4 regions of the Psychrilyobacter piezotolerans genome follow, and region 2 is predicted to be linked to each of the others. Evidence: riboswitches for the same ligand, from Rfam matches in the RefSeq annotation. Region 2 holds a riboswitch; each other region holds the start of a gene.
The links. Region 2 has a riboswitch for cyclic di-GMP ahead of DYH56_RS12595 (hypothetical protein). Riboswitches for the same ligand answer to the same signal wherever they lie in the genome.

Region 1 (6,444 bases), on a different contig from region 2:
GAGCTGTCAACTTCACCAATGATTTACAGGGTGTCCAGGTGGGATTTATTAACTTTGCAAAAAATGGTTTCTTCCCGGTTTTTCCATTTTTTAATGTAGATGGCAGGTTGTAAGGGATCTTAAATGATTAAAGTAAAAATTAAAAATAAGTTTGTCTACCTGTAGTAGATAAGCTTATTTTTTTTAGAATATAGAGAATCTTCTTGGATATAATAAAGGATAGGCAGATAAAATTGAGAATATATTCGTATGACATAAAGATCTGAAATAATATTTAATAAAATATTCTGGGAGGTAAAATATGTGTGAATACTCAACATTAGCTGAACCATACAAGATAAAGATGGTAGAAAAAATTAGTCTTATCCCTAAAGAGGAAAGGGAAAAAAGGATAGCGGAAGCAGGGTATAATCAATTTGGATTAAAGGCTGAAGATATCTTTATAGATATTCTCACTGATTCCGGTACTGGTGCCATGAGTGATCATCAATGGTCGGCATTGATGTTAGGGGATGAATCCTATGCAGGAAGCAGGAGTTTTTATCGGCTGGAAAAGTCAGTCCAGAACATCACAGGATATAAATATTTTGTTCCTACCCACCAGGGGAGGGGAGCTGAAAATGTATTGTTTCCCCTTCTGATAAAAGAAGGGCAGGATAGTATATCTAATATGCACTTTGACACAACTAAAGCACATGTGGAACTAAATGGTGGAAGAGCTGTTGACTGTGTGATACCGGAAGCCTATGATACTGGACTAAATCACCCCTTCAAGGGAAATATGGACAATGATCGTTTAGAAAAAATCATCCTGGAAAAAGGTGCAGAAAATATAGCCTTTATCATAATTACCATCACCTGCAACAGTGCCGGAGGACAGCCTGTTTCCCTAAAAAATATAAAAGAAACTAAAAAAATAGCCGATAGATACGGGATTAAAATAATCTTTGATTCTGCCCGATTTGCAGAAAATGCTTATTTCATTCAGAAAAGAGAGGAAGAATACAGACATTGTTCTATCTTGGAGATCGTTCGGGAGGTGTTTTCCTATGGAGATGCCATTACCATGAGTGCTAAAAAAGATGGAATTGTGAATATGGGCGGACTGATAGCCATCAAAGAAGATTTAGAATTATTTAACGGTGTCAGGACCAGGGTCGTTCCCATTGAAGGGTTCCCTACCTATGGAGGGCTTTCAGGGAGAGATATGGATGCTTTAGCCGTTGGATTCACTGAGGTTGTGGAGGAATCATATTTAAGCTCGAGAATAAGACAGGTTGAATATCTTGGAAAACTGCTCTCAGAAGGAGGAGTTCCCATACAAAATCCTGTGGGAGGTCATGCAGTCTTTGTGGATGCCAAGAAATTTTTACCTCATATTCCCTACTATAATTTCCCGGCTCAGGCACTTTGTGTGGAGTTGTATAGGGAAGCCGGTGTGAGAGGAGTGGAAATCGGATCATTTTTATTGGGGAATGATCCCGATACAGGGAAGCAGCTGGAGTCTGCTCTGGAACTGCTGAGATTAACTATCCCCCGAAGGGTATATACCGATAATCATATGGAGGTAGTTGCCAAAGCCCTGATCAATATCTATAAAAGAAGAGATGAAATAAAGGGGTATGAGATTGAGGAAGAACCGGAGATCCTGAGACATTTTACAGCTAAGCTGAAACCGGTAGAATAATAATAAAAAAACTGTAAATTTAAAGAATTAAATTTACAGTTTTTTTTATTTATAAATATTATTTACTGTTATTTATTTTCAGAGGGTAAAACTGTCTTATGTGAGATTTTATTTCATATTTTAAATGTGTCTTTAATAAAAAAACATTAAAACTTTAAATTGAATTGATATAGTATCTTAATAAAGATACTATATCATTACTTTATAGCAAAGTTTTAAGCATGAGTATATTATAATATAATAACAACTTTGTTTTAAATATATATTGTAATAATGATAATAGTGTGGTACGATATACACCATATATCAGAAACTGATGTAATTTTATAAAAATAATAGAGGCAAAGCAGGGTAAATCTTGTGACGCAAAACTATAGGGCCTTTAAAATGGCAGCCAGTTGCAGATCTTTTAAGGGTCTGTATTTTTTTTTTGAAAAAAATAACGGAATCAGTCAACAAATATATAGAATAGCACCCATTGGATAAAGACATAATAAAAATAAAGTAAGAGGAGAATAAATATGAAAATTGAAAATTATGGAAGACTTGTCAAACGAAGGTATAAAACAATAATGACTATTACCGTTGCGGCTATAATAACACTATTATTAAATTCTTGTTTTTCGTCTGGAGAACCTGCCGGAAAAACAGGATCTGCCGTGGAAAATTTTGTGATTGAAAGGCCTGTACCCTCTGAGGATGGGAATAAAGCTTTAGGAATTTTTTCTGAAAAAAATCTGACTGGAGAGGAGAAGTCTTCAGAGGTTTGGGAAACAGAAAGTGTTAAAGGAAAAAGTATACCTGTCGATAAAACAATAAGTATGGATGGCGGATTGTTATTGGCTCCAAATTTCATATCAGAAGATACAGGAAGAGCTGCTGTTGAAGGGAAAGCCGGCAGCGAAAGCAGTGTTATTTCTGAAAATGCTACAGGGCCAATAGGTAAAAAAGAGGGGGAATCAATAGAAAACAAGCGTAATTTATTGGTATTCGGTAACCTTGGAATCTACAGGGAAGATCATAGAACAATCACCGGCATGGGTTCATCGATTATTAGATCGTCTGTACCTCCTATTAAAATATGGGATTTAGGAAACAATATTATAGGTTCTACTTATACCTTAAGTGCACCCGAAATATCTAAAGATATTGATGGGTTAAGAACAGCGGGAGCTCAAATAATAAATGAAACTACCATTACACTTGAAAGTACTAACCCTGTGAGAAATACAGAAAGTTATTCTGGAATGAAAATAGAAGCTGGCGGAGTAGGAGTAAATAGAGGTACTATAGATGGTAACGGGATTGGAATGAAGGTTACAGATGGAGTTGCCGATAATAGAGATCGAATTGAAATAACAGGTAATTATGGAATGGTTGCTGGTAGTGGAGGTACTGCCATTAACAATACCAATGGTCGAATTACAAATGATGGAGATTATGCTATGTATGCTGAAAACGGTGGTATTGCTATTAATAAAGACTGGGCATTCATTCAAAACACTGGAGATTACGGGATGTATGCTACTAATGGTGGAATCATTATAAATGAATTTAGTATTCAAAATCCAGGAGACTACGGAATGGTTGTATACAATGGTGGTCTTGCACTCAATCATAAATCATTTAATTTTTTTGGGATAGCCAATCATGGGGATTATGGTATGCTAGCTGAAGGAAATAATAGTGTCATTATTAACGATCTCAAAGTTGATAATGGGGGTAACTATGGAATGGTCGCTAGAGGAGAAGGAAGTATTGCTATAAATACAGACACCGTATCCAATGGTGGCGACTATGGAATAGTAGCTGAAGGTCTCGGAAGTACAGCCTTTAATGAGGGTACAGTTAGAGATGTAAATGATTATGGAATGATTGCTATGTCTGGAGGTCAAGTTCTCAATGATGTAAGAGGTATAGTTAGAAACGCAAATGATTATGGACTTTCAGCTAATGGCGATGGTAGTATAGCCCTCAATAAGGGAACTGTTGATAACGGAGGGGACTATGGAATGTCGGCTTCTTCTGGAGGTCAGGCTCTTAATGAAGGAGAAGTTACCAATGATGGAGAAAAAGGTATGTACGCTGACAATGGTGGGATAATAATCAGTAAGGGAACTGTATCCAATAGAGGTAAAGATGGTATGTATGCCAGCGGAACAGGGAGTACAGCTCTTAACAGGGGAACTGTATCAAATACCGATGAATATGGGATGACATCTCTATCCGGGGGAAGAATTCTCAACGAAGGAACAGTCTCAAATGTCGGAAATTATGGGATGTATGCCGGCAGCGGAGGAAGTACAGCAAATAACAGAGGAACAATCTCCAACAAGGGATCCAACGGTATGATTGCTATTCATGGAGGTACAGTAGTCAATGAAGGGACAGTCTCAAATGAAGGGACTTTAGGAATGTACGCCGAAGGTAGTGGGAGCACAGCCACCAATAGGGGAGTTGTATCTAATATCGGTGATTATGGGATGTATTCCATCAGTGAGGGACAAGTTATCAACGAGGGAACCATCAGCAATAGCAGCAGATTTGGTATGCTGTCCATCAGTAACGGTAAAGCTACCAATAAGGGAGTTATCTCAAATACAGGAGATGACGGGATGTATGCCCGTATAGGAAGTGCAGTAATCAATGAAGCCGAAGGAACAATCCGGAATACGGGGAATGTGAGGATGCATGCTGAAAACAGTACCGGTGAAGATGGAAGTAAGGCAATAAACAGGGGAATTCTGGAAACAGGATTTACTAATTATACGATTATGTCTGCTAGAGGAGATAAATCAGAAATTATCAATGAGGGAACTATAGCTATAGATCACGATAATAGTATCGGTATGTATGTAATGGAAGGATCTGCTGCCGTAAATAATGGTGAAATATATTTAAATGCCTCTAATGGTACGGCAATTAAGGCCGCTGATGCAGCTTCTAAGATTACTAACAACGGTAAAATTATTTTATCAGGTACTTTAACAGGCACTAAAGATGATAAAAATAATAAGGCCTTCGAATTAAATGGTGCGACCCTTGTAAATACAGGAACAGTTGTAAGTGATGGTACAGTCAACCTTAAGGCAGTTGATGGTAAATTTGTGCTGGGTACAGGAGGAACCATCGAATCAGATAAGATAGTGGGAGATTTTTATGCTGGCAGTGCCTTGGTTTTAGGAGGTTATGAGGAAAAATATACTAGTTATGAAGCTTTAAAAACAAAAAATATTGAAGGGAATGTTTTCTCCGATTCGGCTATGTTTAATTCCAAAATAGTCAAAAATGGAGAAAATTACGATGTTGTCCTGGAAAGAAAAAATTTCAAAACTATTATAAATAATCCTGATTTGGGAATGGTCTTGGAAAACAGTTATGCCGACAGTAGAAACCTACTGAAGGAAAATTATTATAATGCACTCAAATCAATATCCGATGTAGAGGATTTAAATGAAGGGGTAGAGGACAGTTATGGGATGGAATATTATCCGACCATAGCAAAACAAACCTTTGATATATTAAATAACAGCAACAGAGTCATAACCAATAATGTTATCAAAGACAGGAGAACGGCCAAAACAGGTGAGATCACTGCCATAGCCGGAGGAGATTTTACAAAGCTGAAAGAGGATTCATATGAGAGTGTATCCGGATATGATTTAGAACTATACAGTGTGTATTTAGGAGCGGAGAAACAAATAAGAGAAAAAACTCGTGTGGGAGGAATTTTAACAATAGGAAAAGCTTCGGCTAATTATAATGACATCGATGCTTCCAGAGATGATTATTATTACCAGGGAAATATGTATATCGTACATGAAAATGAAAACAGATTGAAGTTTACCTCTATGATATTTGCCGGGATTACAGACACAGATCTAAAAAGAGATCTACCTGTAACCACGATCAATGAAACTCTAACAGACAATGTGGATAATTATTATGTTGGAATAGAAAATATCCTTTCAAAAAAATGGGATATGGGCAAAAATTATATAGAACCCAAGGCAGAACTGAATATTACTCATATGATACAGGGAGAAATATCAGAAAAAGGAGATTATGGGATAGGCATCGACGGTGTAAACTCTACATCAATAGAAACTGGTGTAGGAGTGGCTGTAGGAAGGGATGTATTCTTAGCTGACGGAAGTAAGATAAATATTGAAGTAAGTCTTACCGGTTATGCGGAATTAGGAAATCCATATAAATATTTAAATTCAACATTTAAGGTGTTGAGTGATGAAAAAGTAAAGATTAGTGGATATGAAGGAAATGATTATTATGGGGACGCGATAATCAGGGGAAGTTATGCCACACCTAAATTATTGACTGTATACACAGAAGCAGGGTACAGGGCAGGAGATACTTCTAACAGTTGGTTAGGAAGTGTAGGCTTAAAATTCTTATTTTAAATATAATAAAAAAACAATTTATATGAAAAAAAGAGGACTTCGGAATTTTACAGAAGTCCTCTTTTTATTACCTAAATAAAAAGAGTAGTTTAAAAGTCTATTTCTTATTGAGAATCTCCAGAAGGATAAAATTATCCTTTCTTTGCTATTATTTCTATCTCAACCCTTCTATTGTTTTCTCTTCCCTGTGAAGTAGAATTAGAGCTTAATGGATATTTAGATCCCAGACCTTCAGTTGTAACTCTGCTTCTCTGCACTCCTCTTGACTTAAGATATTTTGCTACACTGTCTGCTCTATCTTGAGATAAAGTCATATTATAAGAGTTTTTACCCGTGCTA
Region 2 (6,444 bases):
CTTGGAAAAATAGATGTTGTAGCCCCAAGTTCAGCACCCATGTTTGTGATGGTGGCTCTGTCGGTGAGAGAAAGATCAACGACTCCTTCACCTGAATACTCAATAATATAACCGACCCCACCCTTTACGGTAAGTTTTTTGAGGATATAGAGAATTACGTCCTTAGCAGATACCCATGTCTTCAGTTTACCATGAAGTTCTATATTCAGAACTTTTGGTACTTTCAGAGTATAAGTACCCGTCGCCATAGCTGCAGCCACATCCAGTCCCCCGGCCCCGATTCCTATCATACCTAAACCTCCTGCAGTCGGTGTATGACTATCGGATCCAAGAAGAATTGTTCCGGGTTTTCCAAAACGCTCCAAATGCAGCTGGTGGCAAATACCATTTCCGGGTTTGGAGTAAATAATTCCATATTTTGCAGCAGCACTTTTGATGAATTCATGGTCATCGGCATTTTCAAAACCTGCTTGCAGTGTGTTGTGATCAATATATGCAACAGAAAGATCCGTTTTTATATCTTTAATATTCATAGCTTCTAATTGCAAATAAACCATCGTCCCGGTAGAGTCCTGGGTAAGGGTTTGGTTGACTTTAACGGTTATTTCTGAACCGGGTTTTAATTCCCCTGATATCAGATTATTTTCTAAGATTTTATACGTAAGCGATTTTCCCATTTTGACCTCCTCGTAGAATATATTTTTAATTCTTAAATTTTCATTTAAAAATTATACTTCCTGTTAACTCGTAGTTCATCATTAAAAATAATGATAAAAACTTTTATTATATATACAATATATCTTTGCACATGAAATTGTCAAGATATATTTGTAAAAAAACAAATATATTGGCTGGATCAAAGAATTTTCTAAGTTTTTAAATAGAAAATGCATATATAAGGTTAATGGTTGTTGAGTGTATCATTCATTTCGTGACTATGATGGTGTCGTTGGCCGAAAGGATAGAAAGGAGAAATGAAATAGCCGAATTTATAACAAGCGGGTCACTAACAACCATACTTTAATACTGCCTTATTAAAATAAGTTATACAAAATTCTTTTGTAATTAAATAACATAATAAAATCAGGACAAATTTCTTGAAAAAATAAGACATTTTTTATTATAATTGAATAAGGGCAGAACTAGTTTGTTATAATTAAAAATAAAAAAATATTCAAATAAAGGGGGACGAAAGGTATGAATAAATATGATGGCATATTATTGGAGTTAGTGGATGATTTTTCAAAATATGAATCGGTGGATGGGGTTCTTTTATCGGGTTCGAGAACTACTCCTGATTTTGATAAGGATTCGGATTATGATTTATATATATATTCTAAAGGTGAGATCCCATTGGATTTCAGGAAAAAAATAGCAGATAAGTATTTTAATTATGCTGAATTAGATAACACAACCTGGGAGAGAGAGGACCAGGGGTTCTTCAGGGGGAACGGTGTTCAGGTGGATATTGTATACAGGGATGTAGAATTTATAGAAAGGGTATTGGAGGAGATAGTTATAAAATGTACAGCCTCAACAGGATACAGCACTTGTTTTTGGGCCAACTTCATTAAATCAGATATCCTCTACGACAGGGACGGGAAATTAGAGAACCTGCAAAAAAAGTTTGATATTGAATATCCGGAAGAATTAAGAAAAAATATAGTTTCAAAAAACTTTCCCCTCTTAAATAAAATAATACCAGCCTATACCAACCAGATAGAAAAGGCCTTAAAAAGAAATGACATCCTAAGCGTCAACCATAGAATCAGTGCATTTTTTGAAAGTTATTTCGATATTATTTTTGCAATAAATATGAAACTTCACCCTGGAGAAAAAAAACTCCTAAAAATTACAAAAGAACAGCTGGATCACACCCCGGAAAATATGGAAACAGACATAAGGGAATTGTTTGAAAACCTGTATAAAAGGGAATTTGATATTGTAGACAAATTAAATGTGATTACCGGCAGATTGGAGAGTCTGTTAAAAGAATTAAATTTAATATTTTAATGTAAGATCCAAAAGGAAATGGATTAAGTTTGATCCACAGGGGGAGTGAATGAAAAGGTGTGATTGGTGTATAGGAAATGAACTCTATGAAAAATATCATGATGAGGAGTGGGGGAAGGTTGTCCATGATGACAGAACCTTGTTTGAATTTCTGATCTTAGAATCTGCCCAGGCAGGGCTCAACTGGCTGACTATATTGAAAAAAAGAGAAAACTATAGAAAAGCCTATGATAATTTTGATTATAATATGGTGGCTGAATACAATGAAGAAAAATTTGAAGAGCTGATGAATAATAAAGGAATAGTCAGAAACAGATTGAAGATAAGGGCTTCCATAAACAATGCCGGAAGATTTATGGAGGTTCAAAATGAATTTGGGAGCTTTTATAGATATCTATGGAATTTTACAGATGGTAAGCAGATAATAAACAGGGTAGAAAAATTGGAGGATCTTCCTGCAAAAACAGAACTTTCAGATGCCATAAGTAAAGACATGAAAAAAAGAGGATTTAAATTTATAGGAACTACAATCATCTATGCTTATTTACAGGCAGTAGGAGTAGTAGATGATCATTTGGAGGGGTGTGTGGCTAGGAAGTAAAGCAACGTGACGCTGCATCCAGAATTATTATCAAAAACAAAAAAGGATTATATGAGTAATTTTACTTATATAACCCTTTTTTTAATACCTTTACCCTTAGTCTCTTTTTCAATGGTAATTATTTCATCTACAATATTTGTCTATTTATTTGGGCTGAACATAAAAAAAATTGACAACAAAAATAAAATGCACTATATTGTAAAGAAATGACTAAAAATATTACAGTTTTAATTAAAATTCAATAATTTTTTAATTAAAATTTAAAATGTTGGCAAAATAGGAGAAATCCTGTGACGCAAAGCTATAGGGCCTTTAAAATGGCAGCCAGTTGCAGATCTTTCGGGATCTGTATTTTTTTTGTAGTTACTACTTTTGATTTTTGTCCGCTTGAGACACGAGTATCTAAATTACTTTTATTTGAAATAAAATAATTTAGAATGTGGCTAGAGACGGAAACAGGAGTAGTATGAAGAAAATTCTAAGGATTCCATCCTTAACTGGCTCTATTTACTTTTTATCTGAAAAAGAAATAGAGGAAAGAAAAGCAGACTTTTTCTAAATGATGTTATAGGGGTAAGTCAGAGGTAATTACCGTCTTTTTACAGCTTCAGTCCTCGTTACACTGCGGAACTTATTCTGTTGTACGACTGAGTAGAATTTTTACTGAGAAGTAGAGTAACATCTAGAAAAAGAATTTTTAAATAAAAAAAATGCTAGAAAGCAGAAATTTTTTATAGGGGATGGGGTTATGGAAGATATGAATGAAATAGTGAATCGGATACTAGATGAAGATAAGGAGATAAAAAATAGCTCGAGTGGTACCAACGGGACATTGACTATAGAAGAGTTTATGGAAGAAAATTATGAGGTAAAGAAAGAGTTAGAAGAAGGGGAGGAAGTTCGGTATATAGCCTATGAACCATCAGATGCTACTGGGATATTAAGGTTTATAGTACCTATCTATGTATGTTTTTTAACTGCTTGTACTTTTTTTATTATCACTTCATATACTGGGAATCGTTGGATATTTTTACCTACTTTTATTTTATTTCTGCTTACAATAATATTTATCATGAGTATGGTTGAGGATACTGTAATTTTTACAGATAAATCATTGATTATAAAAAGGAAAAAATATAGTAAAAAATTTATCTATAGTGAGATAAAAAGGATGAATGTCAATATTTCCCCGGGATGTTTTTCATACAGTATTTATAGTGATAAAGAAAAAATTGGGGTGATTACAACAAATTACAACAGATTTCAGTTACCTCAAATTTTATTAAAATTTAAAAGCGAATTAAAAATACAAGATGAAATAATGACATCTAAATTATTTAAAATAAAGATACTATTAATAGTTTTAATAATGGGATTAATAGGCACTTATCTTGAGCTTTCATCATATTTATTTTTTATGAATTTAATAATTTTATATTTTGATATTATTTTAGTTACTACATATTTTAAATTACTAAAAAAAGGAAGAATAAAAATAGTCTTGATAAAGAAAAAACTAAAAAAAGTAACTTAGAAAATCCAAAGAATTTGAACATATTAATAAATAAAATATTGGACGAAGACAGTACAATTAAAAACAGTTTGACTGGTACCAATGGAGAATTAACAATAGATGAATTCATGGAGAAATATCCGAAAATAAAGAAAAGGTTAGAGGTGGGGGAAAAGGTTCGATATATTGCTTATGAAAAGATAAAATCTAAAAAACGTGAATTCAACAAAATTTATTTTGGATCTTTTCCTTTGGCAGTAGTCTCACTGATTATTACAGTTTATTATAGTTGGCTTTTCTTTCCAATTTTTATGACATTTTTTATGACATTTTTATGTTCTCATGAATTTGCACAAGAATCAATAATTTTTACCAATAATTCACTACTTACATTAAAAAAAAATAATAAAATAAATAAAATATTATATAGTGAAATAAAAAAAGTGGTTTACAATAAAACTCCGAAAAATCCTGAATTTGGAAATTTGATTTTAAAAGGGAAGGAAAATAAATTAATATGTTCTGAAATCTATTTTTCTAAAATCAATCTTTCAAATATAATTTATAAAATAGGTATTTCTAAAATGGGAACCACAGAAAAAATTCTAACGTCTATTGCTTATATAGGACTTATAATATGGGTGTTTTTAGCCTTGATAGCTATTATAGACTTTTATGTTTTTATGCGATTACTATTTTGGATTCTGGGTATTCTTTCCATGTATAGATATATTACAATTAAGAAGGGTAGTAAATAATGGACGAACAATATTCTGCTTTTTATGTCGATACAGATAATTACGTTAGGTTTGATAGAGACAATCACAGTTTTATCGATCTATTTGTGATGATTGGTGTAAACTAGTGGCAAAAATATAATAAAAAAAATTATGGGGATGGGATTATGGAAGATATAAAAGACGTGAATGAAATAGTGAATAGGATACTAGATGAAGATAAGGAGATAAGAAATAGTGATACTGGTACCAATGGAGAGTTGACCATAGATCAGTTTATAGAGCAGTATCCTGAGATAAAGAAAGAGTTGTCGGAAGGGGAGGAGGTTAGGTATATAGCTTATGAAAAAAATAAATCAAGTAAAAATATTGATTACACTCTTAATTTTGTCTTTTTAACATTTACATCAATTTTTATTTTATTACTTTTAATTGAACTGCTTGCTTATATGAAATTTAATTTTCTGTATTTTTTTGTTAGCTACTTTTTTATTATGTTAGTTTTATTGATAAAAAAATGGATAAAAATACAATAATTTTTACAAATTATTCATTAATTACAGTAAATAAGAATAAAACAGAGAAAATTCTATATACACAAATAAAAAAAATTGATTATCTTAAGTTGCCATTTTTTTCAAGTAAAACAGCTCATTTTACTTTTTATGAAAACAAGAATAAAAAATTGGGTTTTAATGAGGGTTTTTCAAAAATAAATATATTAGATATTGTTAAGCAAATCAATTTAAAATTAAATTTTAAAAACGATTTATTTGCTGCACGATTAACTGGCGAATTTATAATATTGATGACGATAAGTAGAATTATAGAAAATACTCATATTTTTAGTAAGGATACTTATATAGGCATCCTTGCTATATTAGGTAGTGTTTTAATAACATTTAACTTTTTCAAATATTAGATGTGAGGAGGATGTTTATGGCAAAAGTAAAATCTTTAAATCTGCTCAATGGATTTAGATATAAAATAAAACTTTTAAGAGAAAATCAAAATAGGAGGAAAATATGGAAATAAAAAAAATTAAAGAGCTATTAAAAAATACTGTTGGAAAATCAATTATATTGGCGGTGATTTATTCTGTCTTACTGATTATTTTTCCCAATATACTGTTCCTATTTATTTTGTTAGTTATTCCTATGTTTATATTTTTTTTATGGAAAGCTATCAAAAATAAAGATTTTACTGTGGTAACTAAGTTTATTTTACCATTTTTATTTATGTTTTTGTTTTACAAATCATATCATTCTATGGGAAAAAAACCTATAGGAGTCAATCTTTTCCATCCTCTCGTTAAAGAACGAGTAGAAAAACATTTTAAGGAAAAATATGACTTTGATTTCGTAGTAACCAGAATTTATTATTATTATTACGGAGATGAAGCTCATGGTATGAAATGGTATCCAGCTATAGGAGGATATCTAAAACATGATAAAAAATTCCCTGTAGGAGTATGGATAAGGGATGGAAAGATAGTCGATAACTATAGAAGGGTGATTTTTTATAGGGAAGTAGATGAATTCTATAAAAAGATGATCAGTAAACATTTTCCTTGGAAATAT
Region 3 (6,444 bases), on a different contig from region 2:
TACCTTTAACGGCAACACCATATCTATGGGGGATTATTCTCTGGGAGATTTGGCATATGAAGTGTCTTTGGAAGGAACCAAGCTGGCAAAATCAGCGGCTTTAGAGACCGGAAAAAAAGTATGGATAGCAGGATCAGTAGGCCCTTCAAATAAAAGTATAGGTCTCGATTCGTCGGAGATCAATTTTGATGAATTAAAGGAAGCCTATAAGAAACAAATCAGGGGAATCCTTCACGGGGGTGGAGATCTCCTCCTTATTGAAACTATATTTGACGGTTTAAATGCAAAGGCAGCGGTTGTCGGAGCAGAAGAGATCTTTTGTGAGGAAGGTAAAACTCTTCCAATTATGATCTCAGCCACAGTGGATAGATTCGGGAGACTCCTGTCCGGGCAGACCATGGAATCATTGGTTATTTCCCTGGACAGAGACTCTATCCTGTCCTTTGGTTTGAATTGTTCATTTGGAGCTGCTGAGCTCCTGCCCCTGATTCATAGACTGGGGAAATTTACCCATAAACCGATCTCCATATATCCCAATGCCGGATTACCCAACGAAGTAGGGGAGTACACCGAGACTCCTCAGGAAACGGCAGAAATTTTAAACGACCTCATAAGACATTCTGGAATAAACATCATAGGAGGATGCTGCGGTACAACTCCTAAACATATAGAGCTCATAGCAGAGGCAGTAAAAGATCAAACACCTCGAATTTTGAGGGAAAGATCTTTAGAATTTAATATATCGGGAAATGAAGTCTTAGATGAAGAGGGATTTTTAATTGTAGGAGAAAGAAATAATGTAGCAGGATCCAGAAAGTTTGCAAGACTGATAAAAGAAAAAAAATATGATGAGGCTCTGGAAATTTCAAGAACCCAGGTCAAGGCCGGAGCTCATATCTTGGATCTCAACCTAGACGATGGACTGATAGATTCCAAAACAGAGATGAAAAAATATATAAAACTGCTTTTATCTTCTGCTGATACTGCTAACATTCCCATTATGATCGACTCTTCTGATTTTGAGATAATAGAGGAAGGATTAAAAAACCTTCCATCTAAGGGAATTGTCAATTCACTCAGTCTCAAAGACGGGGAAGAGGAGTTTATTAGAAAAGCTGAAATAGTAAAAAAATATGGTGCAGCTCTGGTAGTCATGGCCTTTGATGAACACGGTCAGGCAGATACCTTCACAAAAAAGATAGCAATTTCCAAAAGATCCTATGATCTGCTGCTGGGAATAGGTTTTTCTCCTGCTGATATTATCTTTGATACTAATATTTTAACTATCGGAACGGGGGAAAAAACAGACAGGGATTATGCAAAAGATTATATAAACTCCATAAAATGGATAAAAGAAAATCTGCCCCATGCCAAAACAAGCGGGGGACTCAGCAATGTTTCATTTGCCTTCAGGGGAAACAATCCGTTAAGACATGCTATTCATCAGGTATTTTTGAGATTAGCCAGAGAAAATGGGCTGGATATGGTGATAATGAACCCTGCAGAAAAAACAATTGAGATAAAAAAATCTCTGGAAGATAAGATCTGCAGTTTAATAATGAATACAGAAGATGTCTTAGATTCATTGTTGGATGAACAGATAGAAAAAATTATATCTCCTAAAACAGCAGAAAAAGAATCCGATCCAAGGGTTCAGATTACAGATAATCTGATTAACGGGAATAAATTAAATTTAACAACCCTTATAGACCTGTTGTTAAAGGAGTATTCTCCCATCTCAATAATACAGGATATATTGATGGAAGGGATGGAAAGAGTAGGAGAACATTTCAATAGCGGAAAGTTATTCCTGCCCCAGATAGTTAAAAGTGCTGTGATCATGAAGGAGGCCGTAACTTATTTAACCCCCCTGATTAAAAATGAAAAAATTAATATGGAGCACAGGGGAACTATTGTTATGGCAACTGTAGACGGCGATGTCCATGATATCGGGAAAAATATAGTAAAAACAGTTTTAGAATGCAACGGGTATAAGATCATCGATTTAGGAGTCATGGTTTCTATGGATAAGATAATAACCGCAATAAAAAATGAAGAAGTCCATGGCCTGGCCTTAAGCGGACTCATCACCCCTTCTCTCCATGAGATGGCAAGGGTAGCTAAAGAGATGGCAAATGAAGGAATAAATATCCCCCTTTTCATTGGAGGAGCTGCTACATCCAGCCTTCATACTGCCATAAAAATAGAACCCAATTATAGGGGTCGTGTATTTCATCTTACAGATGCTTCCAATACCGTAATAGTACTGGATAAAATCCTGGGAGGAGACCTGGAATATAAAGAGGCTGTATTAAATTCACATGAAAAATTGAGAAAGGCCTATAAAAAAACTGAAGAAGACAGGTCTTATCTGAGTTTAGAAGAAGGTTTTAAAAAAAGGGAAAAAATAACCAACAAGGTAATAAAACCGTCCAAAACAGGAGTTTTCGATATAAAAATCACTGTTGCAGACATAGAAAAATATATCCACTGGGATATATTTTTACACGATTGGAAGGTAAAAGACACCTTTAAAGAGGAAGATATTTTAAGGGAGGCTGAAAAATATCTAGAAATATTGAAAGATAAAAAATTAAAAATATCTGCAAGGTATGGAATTTTTAATGTGGAGAAAAGACCCATGGATATTTTAAAAATTAATGGTCTGGAACTTCCCATGGTGAGAACCCAGCAATGGGAAAGTTCACTGTCCCTGGCAGATTTTGTAGAAAATGAAGATTATATAGGTACCTTTGCAGTATCCATAGATACTGTATCCGGGAAAACAGAATATGAGGATATCATGTATAAATTACTGGGAAACAGACTGACAGAGGCTGCTGCATATTATTTAGAGACTAAAGCAAGTGAGGTAATTCAGGTTAAGATAAGACCGGCAGTAGGTTATCCTATTTTACCCGATCACTCCATGAAAAAAGAGATCTTTGATCTTATGAATATCTGGGAATTAGGAGTAACCCTTAGTTCCACTTATACCATGACACCTGTTCACACTGTCTGCGGTCTGCTGTTTTTCAGCGAAAATGCCAAATATTTTGATCTGGGAAAAATTGATGAAAATCAGATAGAATCTCTGGCGGAATTCAGAAAAGTTGATTTTAACAAAATGAAAGAAAATTTAGGTATTTCTATTTGTTAATAAATAGGATTCCTCCATTAAATAAAACCAGGGATTCCTAACCGGAATTCCTGGTTTTTATTTAGATTTTCCTAGCCTTACTTCTCCCTTAAGTCGCATCTTTTATCTCATTGTTTTTTCCATATAAAATCTCCTAACTTACTCCTTCTCTTTCTCCCTATTCAGGTTTGCATTTAAAATTGACTTCTTTCAACATATACATTATAATTTACGAGCACTTTCCATTAATTTTATATTAAAATTTAATTGAAAAAAGCTGTTGTGGAAAACAAATTCATTTTAATAGTTACAATAATCGTTACTTTTATTGGTTTCATTATAGATGAAACCATGACAAAGAAGGATATAACAAAAGGCAGCAATGGAAACATTGTATAATTTTACAATAGATGATGAATGGCTTCAGATAACTCAATAAAATTAAGTTTTTTTTAACTGCAACAATTTGACTCTATCTTTATACATTAAAAAATGGACAAATAATAAAACCGTATGTTATATTTAATCTTAAGGTAATAAGAGAGATTTTTAGTAACAGATTCTCCTAAAAATTATATCTTATCTATAAAAATTTTAAATAAAACAATTTAATTAATTCCTCGTGATAATCCGAAAAGGCAAAACAATGGAAACACTGTGACGCAAAGCTAAAGGGCCTTAACTATTCTTATTATGGCAGCCAGTTATCGAAATAATTTCAGAGTCAATGTAGGGAATTCTAAAAGATTATCTTTTAGTATCCTTTTTTTTTTGCAAATATATCTTTTTGAAAAATTAAGATAATAAAAAAAACATATAAACTAGGAGGAACATTTAATGAAACAAAGGTTCAAATTACTGTTAAGTTTGACAATTTTTTCTCTGGGAACGGCAGTCTATGGCCAGGGAGACACCTTGTTAAAACATGAGAAAGGTCTGATCTATAAGATTACAACGTATATCTTAGTTATAGTTATCATATCTTTACTGGCAAAGTACCGATGGATAAAAGACCTTTATCAAAAAGCATACTTTGATGAACTCACCACAGCTAAAAACAAGACCAGGTTCAGAAAGGAAATGGGAAGGTTAAACTTTGAAAGTAACAGAGGGCTGGGGATGTTTTTAGACTTAGATAACTTTAAGCGGATAAATGATACCTATGGTCACCATATGGGAGACCTTGTTCTCAGGGAAGTGGTGAAAAGGCTGCATAAAATATTCGATCACAACAGTATCTATAGATTGTCTGGAGATGAATTTTTTATACTGCATAAGAATATCGAAGAAGATGATATAGAAAAAAAAGCAGCGGAAACACTTAAGGAACTGAGAAAACCTCTGGAAATATTAGGATCAACTCTGAAAGTTCACGGGAGTATAGGGATCTGCCCTATTAGCCCAAAGATAAAAAGTACCTCGGAATTTCTGCACAGAGCCGATGTAGCTATGTACACAGCTAAAAAAAATGGGAAGGGGACCTTTGTAGTGGCAGACGACCAGATGATAGAAAAATTTGACAGATATCGTCAGCTGGAAAAAGATTTCATATATCACCTTGAAAACAAGGAAATTTTCCCATACTTCCAGCCAAAGGTTGAACTTGAGACTGAAAAAATAGTGGGGGTCGAAGCCCTGGCTCGTTGGATCCATCCAGAGGAGGGCTTTATACCACCAGGAGTTTTTATCCCCATAGCTGAAAAAAATGAGGTGATCGCCGATCTTGATTTTCTCATTGCAGAATCTGCAATAAAATCATTAAAAACCTGGATAGAAGAGGGGATAGTTGGAGATGACTTCAATTTATCCTTTAATATTTCAGTTAAAACTTTAGAAGGCCTGGATGTGTATGACCACATCGAAAATATGTTAAAAAAATACGGTGTTCCAGGGAATAGAGTACAGATAGAAATAACGGAAAGTATCTTTATAAACAACATCCAGAAGGTGCTCTACGAGATGAACCTCTTAAAGGAACGTTTGGGTATTTCAATAGCTTTAGATGACTTTACAGCGGGACATGCATCCCTGAAAGGGCTGGGAGTTTTAGAAATAGACACACTTAAGTTTGACAGAAGCCTCCTTCAGATAGTCAAAGAAAACGTAGATAAGGGGCAGAGGATATACAGCACCCTAATTGATCTTTCAGACGATATGGGATACATATCTGTTGCCGAGGGGATAGAGGACGCAGCTGAGAGTGAATTTTTGAAAAAAGAGGGAGTCAAATATGCCCAGGGGTACCACTTTGGAAGACCTATGCCTGAAAATGACTTGGTTGCGGTCCTGATAAATGAAAGGTCGGAATTAAAACTTAAAAAAAATACCTGCAGTGAATCGGAAATAGTAGCTTAGGTAATATTTACATAATATTGGGAGGAAAAATGATTAAACTTAACAGGAAATTTCTATTTTCTTTAATGTTGGTTTTTATTAGTTTAATAGTTCAGGCCACAAATTATATATCTTCAGGTATCTATTCTGAGGATGAAATCAATTATATAAAAAGTCTGCAAAATTCTGGAATACGGATGGGGGTTCATACAGGAAGTCCTTATATCGATCTTGAAAATCCCGATGACAGTTTGGTATATAAATATAAAGATCTCCTTGAAGAGTTTTTCCATATGGACGTTAAGGTGGAGACGGATTCCTGGGAAAATCTTTATGAAATGCTGGAAAGGGAGGAGATCGATCTTCTGCTTAACTTTACCCTGTCTGAAGAAAGAAAGGATAAAATTAACCTATCCATTCCGATACACAGCGACAAGCTCTATGTTATCACTACAAATAAAAATATTCCTTTGAGATCCTTTGATGATCTGGAAGGAAAGGAACTTACAGTTATTTCTCCATCTGCATACAGTGAGTATTTGAAAAAGTTTAAAAGGGAAAAGAATTTAAATTTCAGGTTAAGAGAGGTCCATGAGACTGCTGAAGGTTCTGCCTCTGACTATATTGTCGTTTCCAAGGAAGATATCTATGATAAAACCGAACCTATATTTGAATTAGGAAGAATAGACCCAATTGGATTGGGGATAGCAAAGAGCCAACCCATGCTGAAATCGGTAATCGACAAGGCACTGGAGTTTTCCCATAGAGAAAAGTTTTTAAAGCTGCTGGAGTATGAAAAAAACAAGAGGAGAAAGAGAGTTTTTCATAATTTTTTAAACCAGCAGGAGATTGATTATTTGAACAATAAGAAAAGTCTTAAGGTGATTTTCCAGAGTGATTTTTACCCTACTTCATATTATGATGGAGCTCAAAAAAAATATGACGGATCCTTCGTTCAAATGATGGAGGAA
Region 4 (6,444 bases), on a different contig from region 2:
ATCCAGGCTGAGATTTACTCCTGTTAAAGATGGTATGAAATAGATCACCATATAATTTCCAGTGGCCTCTATAATTGTATTGTAATAGTTCTTTATCTCCTCAAAATCAAATTTATAGTAAAAAGGAGTTACTGCTGACAGTGCGTCATACCCCAGATCGGTGGCATATTTTCCAAGCTCCACAGCTTCTTTTAAATTTACAGATCCCACCTGTGCCATAAGTTTAACCTGACCCCTTCCTTCATCCATGGCGATATAAAGAATTCTTTTTTTCTCCTCTGTAGATATCATGAAATTTTCCCCTGTACTTCCGCCTACATATAAGCCGTCTACCTCCATCTTGTGGATATTATGTCTGATAATTTCTCTGGTTCCATTTTCATTTATATTGCCGTCTTCATCATATGCCACCATTAATGCTGAATAGATACCACCTAATTTTGTTTTCATCTTTACCCCCTATATATATTAAAAAATTAATCCACAAGTTTCTCTTACGAACATCTATATTAAGTATCTTATAACATTTTTGATTGTTATCAAAAAATGGTTCCCTTCCCTTCTGATTTTCCACCTGTGCTTCTTAAAAATTGTACAGAGATGAGTTTCATTTATTCGTTGGTAATATTGAGGTTGAGAGGGAAAAAACTTAATCCATGAGAAGGACTAAAGGTCCACCAGAAAGACTTTTAGTCTATCTGGTGAACCTAGATCTTAGAAGATATAAAGTTATAGCAATTTATATTTTAAAATATTGAATAATTGAATTAATTATTAATCTAACTAAAACCAAAGGCTAATTAGAATACCCAGATAATATAAACCATCAGTTATTAATATAATCAAATTAAAGGTAAAATTTTTTTAATTTTCCTCGAAAATCCTTTCAAAATTTTTATGTTTTTTTATAAAAATTTTAACTATTTCAGGGTCAAAATGTCTGCCACTTTCAGATCTTATTATCTCTATAGATTTTTCATGGGTAAAGGCTTTTTTATAAACCCTTTCCTGACGCAATGCATCGTATACATCTGCCAAAGCCACTATCCTTGCTTCAATTGGGATCTCTTCTCCTTTTAAACCTTTTCCATATCCCAGACCATTCCATTTTTCATGATGATATCTGACTATATTTAAAGCTACCGGACTAATATCCAGATCTTTCATAAGATTATATCCTATTTCCACATGATTTTTCATTGTTTCAAATTCTTCCTCTGTCAATTTCCCGGGTTTTTTTAATATATTATCAGGTATCCCTATCTTTCCCACATCATGAAGGGAAGCATATAATCCTATTTCATTTACAAAATAATTCGGCATTTTAAGTTCTTCAGCCAATAATTCTGAATATTTGTTTAATCGTTTTATATGTGCACCTGTATCTTCATCGTTGAATGTATTGGCATTTTCCAGAGTTTCAACCAGACCAATAGTTAATTTTTTTAACTTCATAGAAGTGTTTTTAAATTTTCTTAAATGATTATAAACGAAACTTAGCAGGAGAATTGAAACTGCGGAGATAACTATAGATAATTTATAATCTTTTGCTATTTTTATTTTTTGGATAAAAAATTTATCTTTATCTTCTTTTATTCTATAAGAAAATTCATTGTTCAATGAATTTATTAAAAAATAAAGGGTTTTATCTTCTTTGGGTATTCCAAAACTTAACTCCAGCTTATCCTGGATAGTCCCTGCAACCTGCAGATCTCTTATACTATATAATTTTGAAAAATAATCAATTTGCTGCAATTCCCCTATTAAAATATCCGCTTTTTTAGAACTTACTGCTGTCAATACTTCTCTTATATTTTTAAACCTTATTAAATTATTCCCTAATCCTTTATACAAAAGATACCTTTCAATAAAAGAATTTCTTACTACAGCAATACGATATTTTTTTAGATTATCAAAATACGGGACGTAGCTTTCATCACTACTATTAAAAATCAATAATGGTATCTGGGTATAAGGTTCTGTTATGAGTATTTCTTCATTTTCAGATATTAATTCTTCCCCATTGACACTCAGTATAAATGGGTCTACATCAAAATCTATATTTTCTCTTTCAAACTCTATTTGTATTCCCAATATTTTATCAATTTCATAGAAGTAATTATTTAAAAATCCTTCTGGGACCTTATTTTCATTGATATAGAAAAGCTGTGGAAATTCTTCAAAGGAAGGAAGAAAAACCTTTATTTTTTTCCTGTTTTTAATATATTCTTGAATTTCATTGGATATCTCCAACTTATTTTTCGTATAACTCAGTGTTTCCTCATGAAAAAACTTCATTGTCAGATCTTTATTATCAAAAATTCTCTCTATAATATCTAACAAAGGCTGAAATTCTGCCTTTCCTCCAGTATAATAATCCGTTTTAATAACTTTTGAAAAATAATTTAATTTTACATTATTGTTTGGCGTTTTGACTAAATATTTTAAAGCCTCCTGATAATCTTCGATATAAACATCCGCCTCTTTAGACAATATAGCTTCTACAGCTTCTTTTTGATTTGGTTTAGAGATCAATGTAATTAGGTTCCCGTATTTCTTTATAATTTTATTTTTTATCTGGTCTCCCTCTTCATAGACAATTTTTTTTCCAAAATTATCTTCTTTAAAATCAATAGAAGGATAATCTTTTCTGGTAATCGCAACTCCATCTAATTCAACAGGTGTATCTATATACTCATATTCTTTATTATTTCTTTTATAGTCTTCTACACCCATTACTATATCAGGAATCCCCAAATCTACAGAACTCTCAAATATTTCAGTATCTTCATCGATTATGTTAAAACTAAGTCCTGTGTTTTCTTCCAATACTTTAATTATATTAGGAAAAACACCCTTTCTTTTTCCCTTTGAATAATAATTTAATATCCCTCTGTCCTTATCCAAATAAATCGTTATATTTTTATTTTTATTTGCTGTAATCCACTCTTTTTCATCTTTATTTAATGGAATATTTAAATTTTCTATCCCATAAATAGAAACACTCAATAAAATAAAAATTGAAAATAATAATTTATTCATAAACCACCCCTTTTTTTATTCATTATTAATATTTTAAAGCAAATAAAAAAGAGGCTACATTGTAATTATACAAATAGCATACCTCTAAAAAAGTTGCGGCAACTGGCTGTCATATCTTAAGAGACTTAGACCCTTTAGTTTTGCGTCACAAAATTTCCCCTGCTCTGCCTTTTTCAGAATTATTCCCTGGATTATATATATTTTTACTTTAAACAAAATATTATAACTTTATTATCATAATAACAGAATAGATTAAAAACTTCAAATAAGGATATTCTTTATAGACTATATCTGACACACCTACTTTATATTTACCGTAGATAACATTATCCTAAAAATTCTTCTCGATACTTTAAATCAGTAGGGGAAAAATATAGCTTAAAGTTTAAATTTGTGGTACAGTATGCCTAAATATATAGTTTGGGAGGAGCAGCATTATGAATATAGGATATCTTTTGATGATATCATCAATGATTATATGGGGAAGTATCGGGATATTTGTACGATATATTGATCAGCCGCCAGAGGTTATAGTCTTTTTCAGAGTATTTATAGCATTTATAGTACTTGGAATATTAAAATTTACAAAAAAGAAAGATAGCACAAGCAATAAATTGTCTTTGAAAGAATATTTAATCCTTTCTATGAGCGGATTATTTATTGCTCTCAATTGGTTTTTCTTTTTTCGGGCAATTAAAGTTACAACTATTGCTTCAGCAACAATGAGTTACTATGTAGCCCCTGTTATCGTAACTATACTTTCTGTTTTTCTGTTAAAGGAAAGTATCAATAAAAGAACTTTAATTGCTGTTGGACTAAGCTTTTCGGGGATAATTTTAATGACCCTGATGGGGTCTCAAAAAGGCAGTAATTTTAGCATGACAGGTGTGGGGTATGGGTTGATCGCGGCATTTTTTTACGCCTTAGTTACAATCAGTGTAAAAAAATTGAAAGATGTTCCATCCCATAAAATCAGTTTATTTCAAATGGGAATCTCCTCCTTGATCTTTTTTCCTGTGATCAAAAATATGAAGAGATTCAATACCCTGTCTTTAATCTTAATGATTATAGTGGGGGTCATCCACACATGTATAGCATTAAACCTCTATTTTGAAGGAATAAAAAGAATAAAAGTTCAGCATGTGGGAGTTTTATCCTATATAGATCCATTGGGAGCTGTTATATTAGGAGGAATATTTTTTAATGAAATGCCAGGAATCCCAACAATTATAGGAGGGGGGATGATTTTATCGGCCACCTATCTAATTTTAAAAAGAAAAGGGTAAAATTAAAAGGACTAAAATTATATTTCTAACCAGTAAAAAGAGAGCTGTAACAGCTCTCTTTTATTTTATAATTTTTTATTAAATTTGATATATCGATACATATATTGTAACAGGTTACAATATATGTAACTTTTTTTTAATTTTTAAAACTATTTACAAGGGTAGATATATGATATATAGTTAATTTATAAGCATTTTGATTCCAAAGTGGACATAAGAGCATCTATTGTCATAATTAAATTTGAAAAAAAACAATTAAAATCAGTATTTAAAGATTTAATATAAGCACTGTTTTCAATAGATAAATTCAGAAAAGAATTTTGTTGTATAGTATTTTCAATATTACATGTAAAAGAGATAACTTTTATATCATTTTTTATACATTTGTTTAATTGCTTTACAGAATACTTCGTTTCTCCAGATTCAGAAATAATAATAGCTAAAGGAGACTTTGTATGAGGTGTTTCTAAAAGTTCTAAATGTTCATTTACAAATGCAAGATATCCATGCTTTGTTAAGCGCTCTTGAAAATAACGGCTTATAATTTTTGAAAATCCATTCCCCATTATGTAGATAGCTTCATTAGAAGATGTTTCTAAGATTTTTTTTAACTCTTCCAGTTTAGTATGGTTTTTTTCAAAATAATTTATAAATTCATGATTTTCATGATTTTTGGAAGTTAAGCTTTTAAAATGATAAACCATATCCACAAAACCTTTTAAGTTCATTTTTTTAGCAAGATGCATGACTACAGATGTAGAACAAAAACAATCTTTAGCAACTTTACGAACCCCATAGTCTAAAACATCATCTAAATTTTCTAAGATATAAGTTAAAACAATCTCTTCAGATTGAGTCAAAGAATATTTACTAACTAATTTACGTATACTGATACTCATAATAATTCACACCTTTATAATTCATAATTGTAATTATACATTAAAAAATCAAAATAAAAAAGGAGAAAAACATGTTAATAGAAGGAGTATTTTTATCGAAGTTTCCAGAAAAAATTATACACAGGTTTCATGTGGAGGATGCCAAGGAAAATATAACTATTTTTTTAAAAAACTGTATATTTGAACATGTAATCGCCGTATTGAAAGATCCAAAGGGTAGAATAAGGGGGACATTTACCTTAAAAACCTACAATAGAGTTTATTCTATTTTTAAAGAATTTAATAGAACTTCGAATTTATTTAAAGAAGGGGATCTGGATAAAGGGGAATGGACATTAACTCTCATAAAAAATTATGACTGTCGAGGAGAATATTCTATAGAAATACTAGAGGATATGAAAATTTACCATGGGGATGATTATAGGAAAATTCAAGAAGTCTCAACAAAAGGAGAAAAAGGATGGTATTTTGGAGAATTGCATTGCCACACTAATTTTTCAGATGGAAAAATATCTCAATTAGAGGTCTACAATGGATATAAAGAAAAAAAATTGAATTATTTATTTATAACAGACCACAATGTCATATCTAACAAAGGGATTAATAGGGATTGGAATCTTTTTTCAGGAACAGAGTTGACCTTGGACAATAAAGGGCATTTCAATATATATGGAGTAGATCTTATAGATTATGCAGAGTTATTTAAAGAAAATCTGGATCCTTGTGAAAATGTAAAAAGAATTTTATTTGAGGTGAAAGGCAAAAAAGAGAGTCTGATCTCATTAAATCATCCATTTCAAAATAGTACAGGATTAAAATACAATTTACCCATGGAACTTTTTCATACAATTGAACTCATAAATTGTCCCTATAAAGAAAAAGAAGAGATGATAAATAAATCTATTTTAGCTTTCGATTATTTATGGAGTAAGGGATATAAGATTTTTGGAGTAGCTGGAAGTGATACACATAAGGGTATAAAAGGGTATAAGACAACAGTTGGAATCCCTAAAAATGCCACATATTTAGAGGAAGGATTAAATCAAAAAAAAATATTGGAAGCATTAAAATATGGAAGGAACTATATAACTTTTGACGATGAGATAGATATTAAGATTTATTCTATAGAAAAAAATTATATTTTAGGTGACCAGATAGATGAAGAGATAACTTATTTTGTCAAATCGAAAGAGGAGGTTCTATGGCATGGTATTTTA

Region 1: another riboswitch for cyclic di-GMP. It lies ahead of DYH56_RS03820 (pectate lyase-fold domain-containing protein); the one in region 2 lies ahead of DYH56_RS12595 (hypothetical protein).
Region 3: another riboswitch for cyclic di-GMP. It lies ahead of DYH56_RS02940 (putative bifunctional diguanylate cyclase/phosphodiesterase); the one in region 2 lies ahead of DYH56_RS12595 (hypothetical protein).
Region 4: another riboswitch for cyclic di-GMP. It lies ahead of DYH56_RS04695 (HD domain-containing phosphohydrolase); the one in region 2 lies ahead of DYH56_RS12595 (hypothetical protein).

The regions. Positions count from the first base shown of each region.
Region 1 is NZ_QUAJ01000004.1:133,724-140,167, reverse strand. Features, by position in the region: gene DYH56_RS03830 (LA_2272 family surface repeat-containing protein) at 1-113, shown strand, start outside; gene DYH56_RS03825 (tryptophanase) at 302-1,687, shown strand; cyclic di-GMP riboswitch class I at 2,018-2,093, shown strand; gene DYH56_RS03820 (pectate lyase-fold domain-containing protein) at 2,209-6,105, shown strand; gene DYH56_RS03815 (YiaD family glycine zipper/OmpA-like lipoprotein) at 6,237-6,444, opposite strand, start outside.
Region 2 is NZ_QUAJ01000026.1:13,819-20,262, forward strand. Features, by position in the region: gene DYH56_RS12575 (aconitate hydratase) at 1-677, opposite strand, end outside; gene DYH56_RS12580 (DUF4037 domain-containing protein) at 1,198-2,013, shown strand; gene DYH56_RS12585 (DNA-3-methyladenine glycosylase I) at 2,063-2,614, shown strand; cyclic di-GMP riboswitch class I at 2,875-2,950, shown strand; gene DYH56_RS12595 (hypothetical protein) at 3,363-4,148, shown strand; gene DYH56_RS12600 (hypothetical protein) at 4,163-4,885, shown strand; gene DYH56_RS12605 (hypothetical protein) at 5,032-5,400, shown strand; gene DYH56_RS12610 (hypothetical protein) at 5,382-5,786, shown strand; gene DYH56_RS12615 (energy-coupling factor transporter transmembrane component T family protein) at 5,890-6,444, shown strand, end outside.
Region 3 is NZ_QUAJ01000003.1:141,114-147,557, reverse strand. Features, by position in the region: gene metH (methionine synthase) at 1-3,160, shown strand, start outside; cyclic di-GMP riboswitch class I at 3,767-3,851, shown strand; gene DYH56_RS02940 (putative bifunctional diguanylate cyclase/phosphodiesterase) at 3,977-5,494, shown strand; gene DYH56_RS02935 (EAL domain-containing protein) at 5,524-6,444, shown strand, end outside.
Region 4 is NZ_QUAJ01000006.1:38,367-44,810, reverse strand. Features, by position in the region: gene DYH56_RS04700 (N-acetylneuraminate lyase) at 1-450, opposite strand, end outside; gene DYH56_RS04695 (HD domain-containing phosphohydrolase) at 865-3,042, opposite strand; cyclic di-GMP riboswitch class I at 3,137-3,221, opposite strand; gene DYH56_RS04690 (DMT family transporter) at 3,480-4,328, shown strand; gene DYH56_RS04685 (MurR/RpiR family transcriptional regulator) at 4,514-5,227, opposite strand; gene DYH56_RS04680 (CehA/McbA family metallohydrolase) at 5,299-6,444, shown strand, end outside.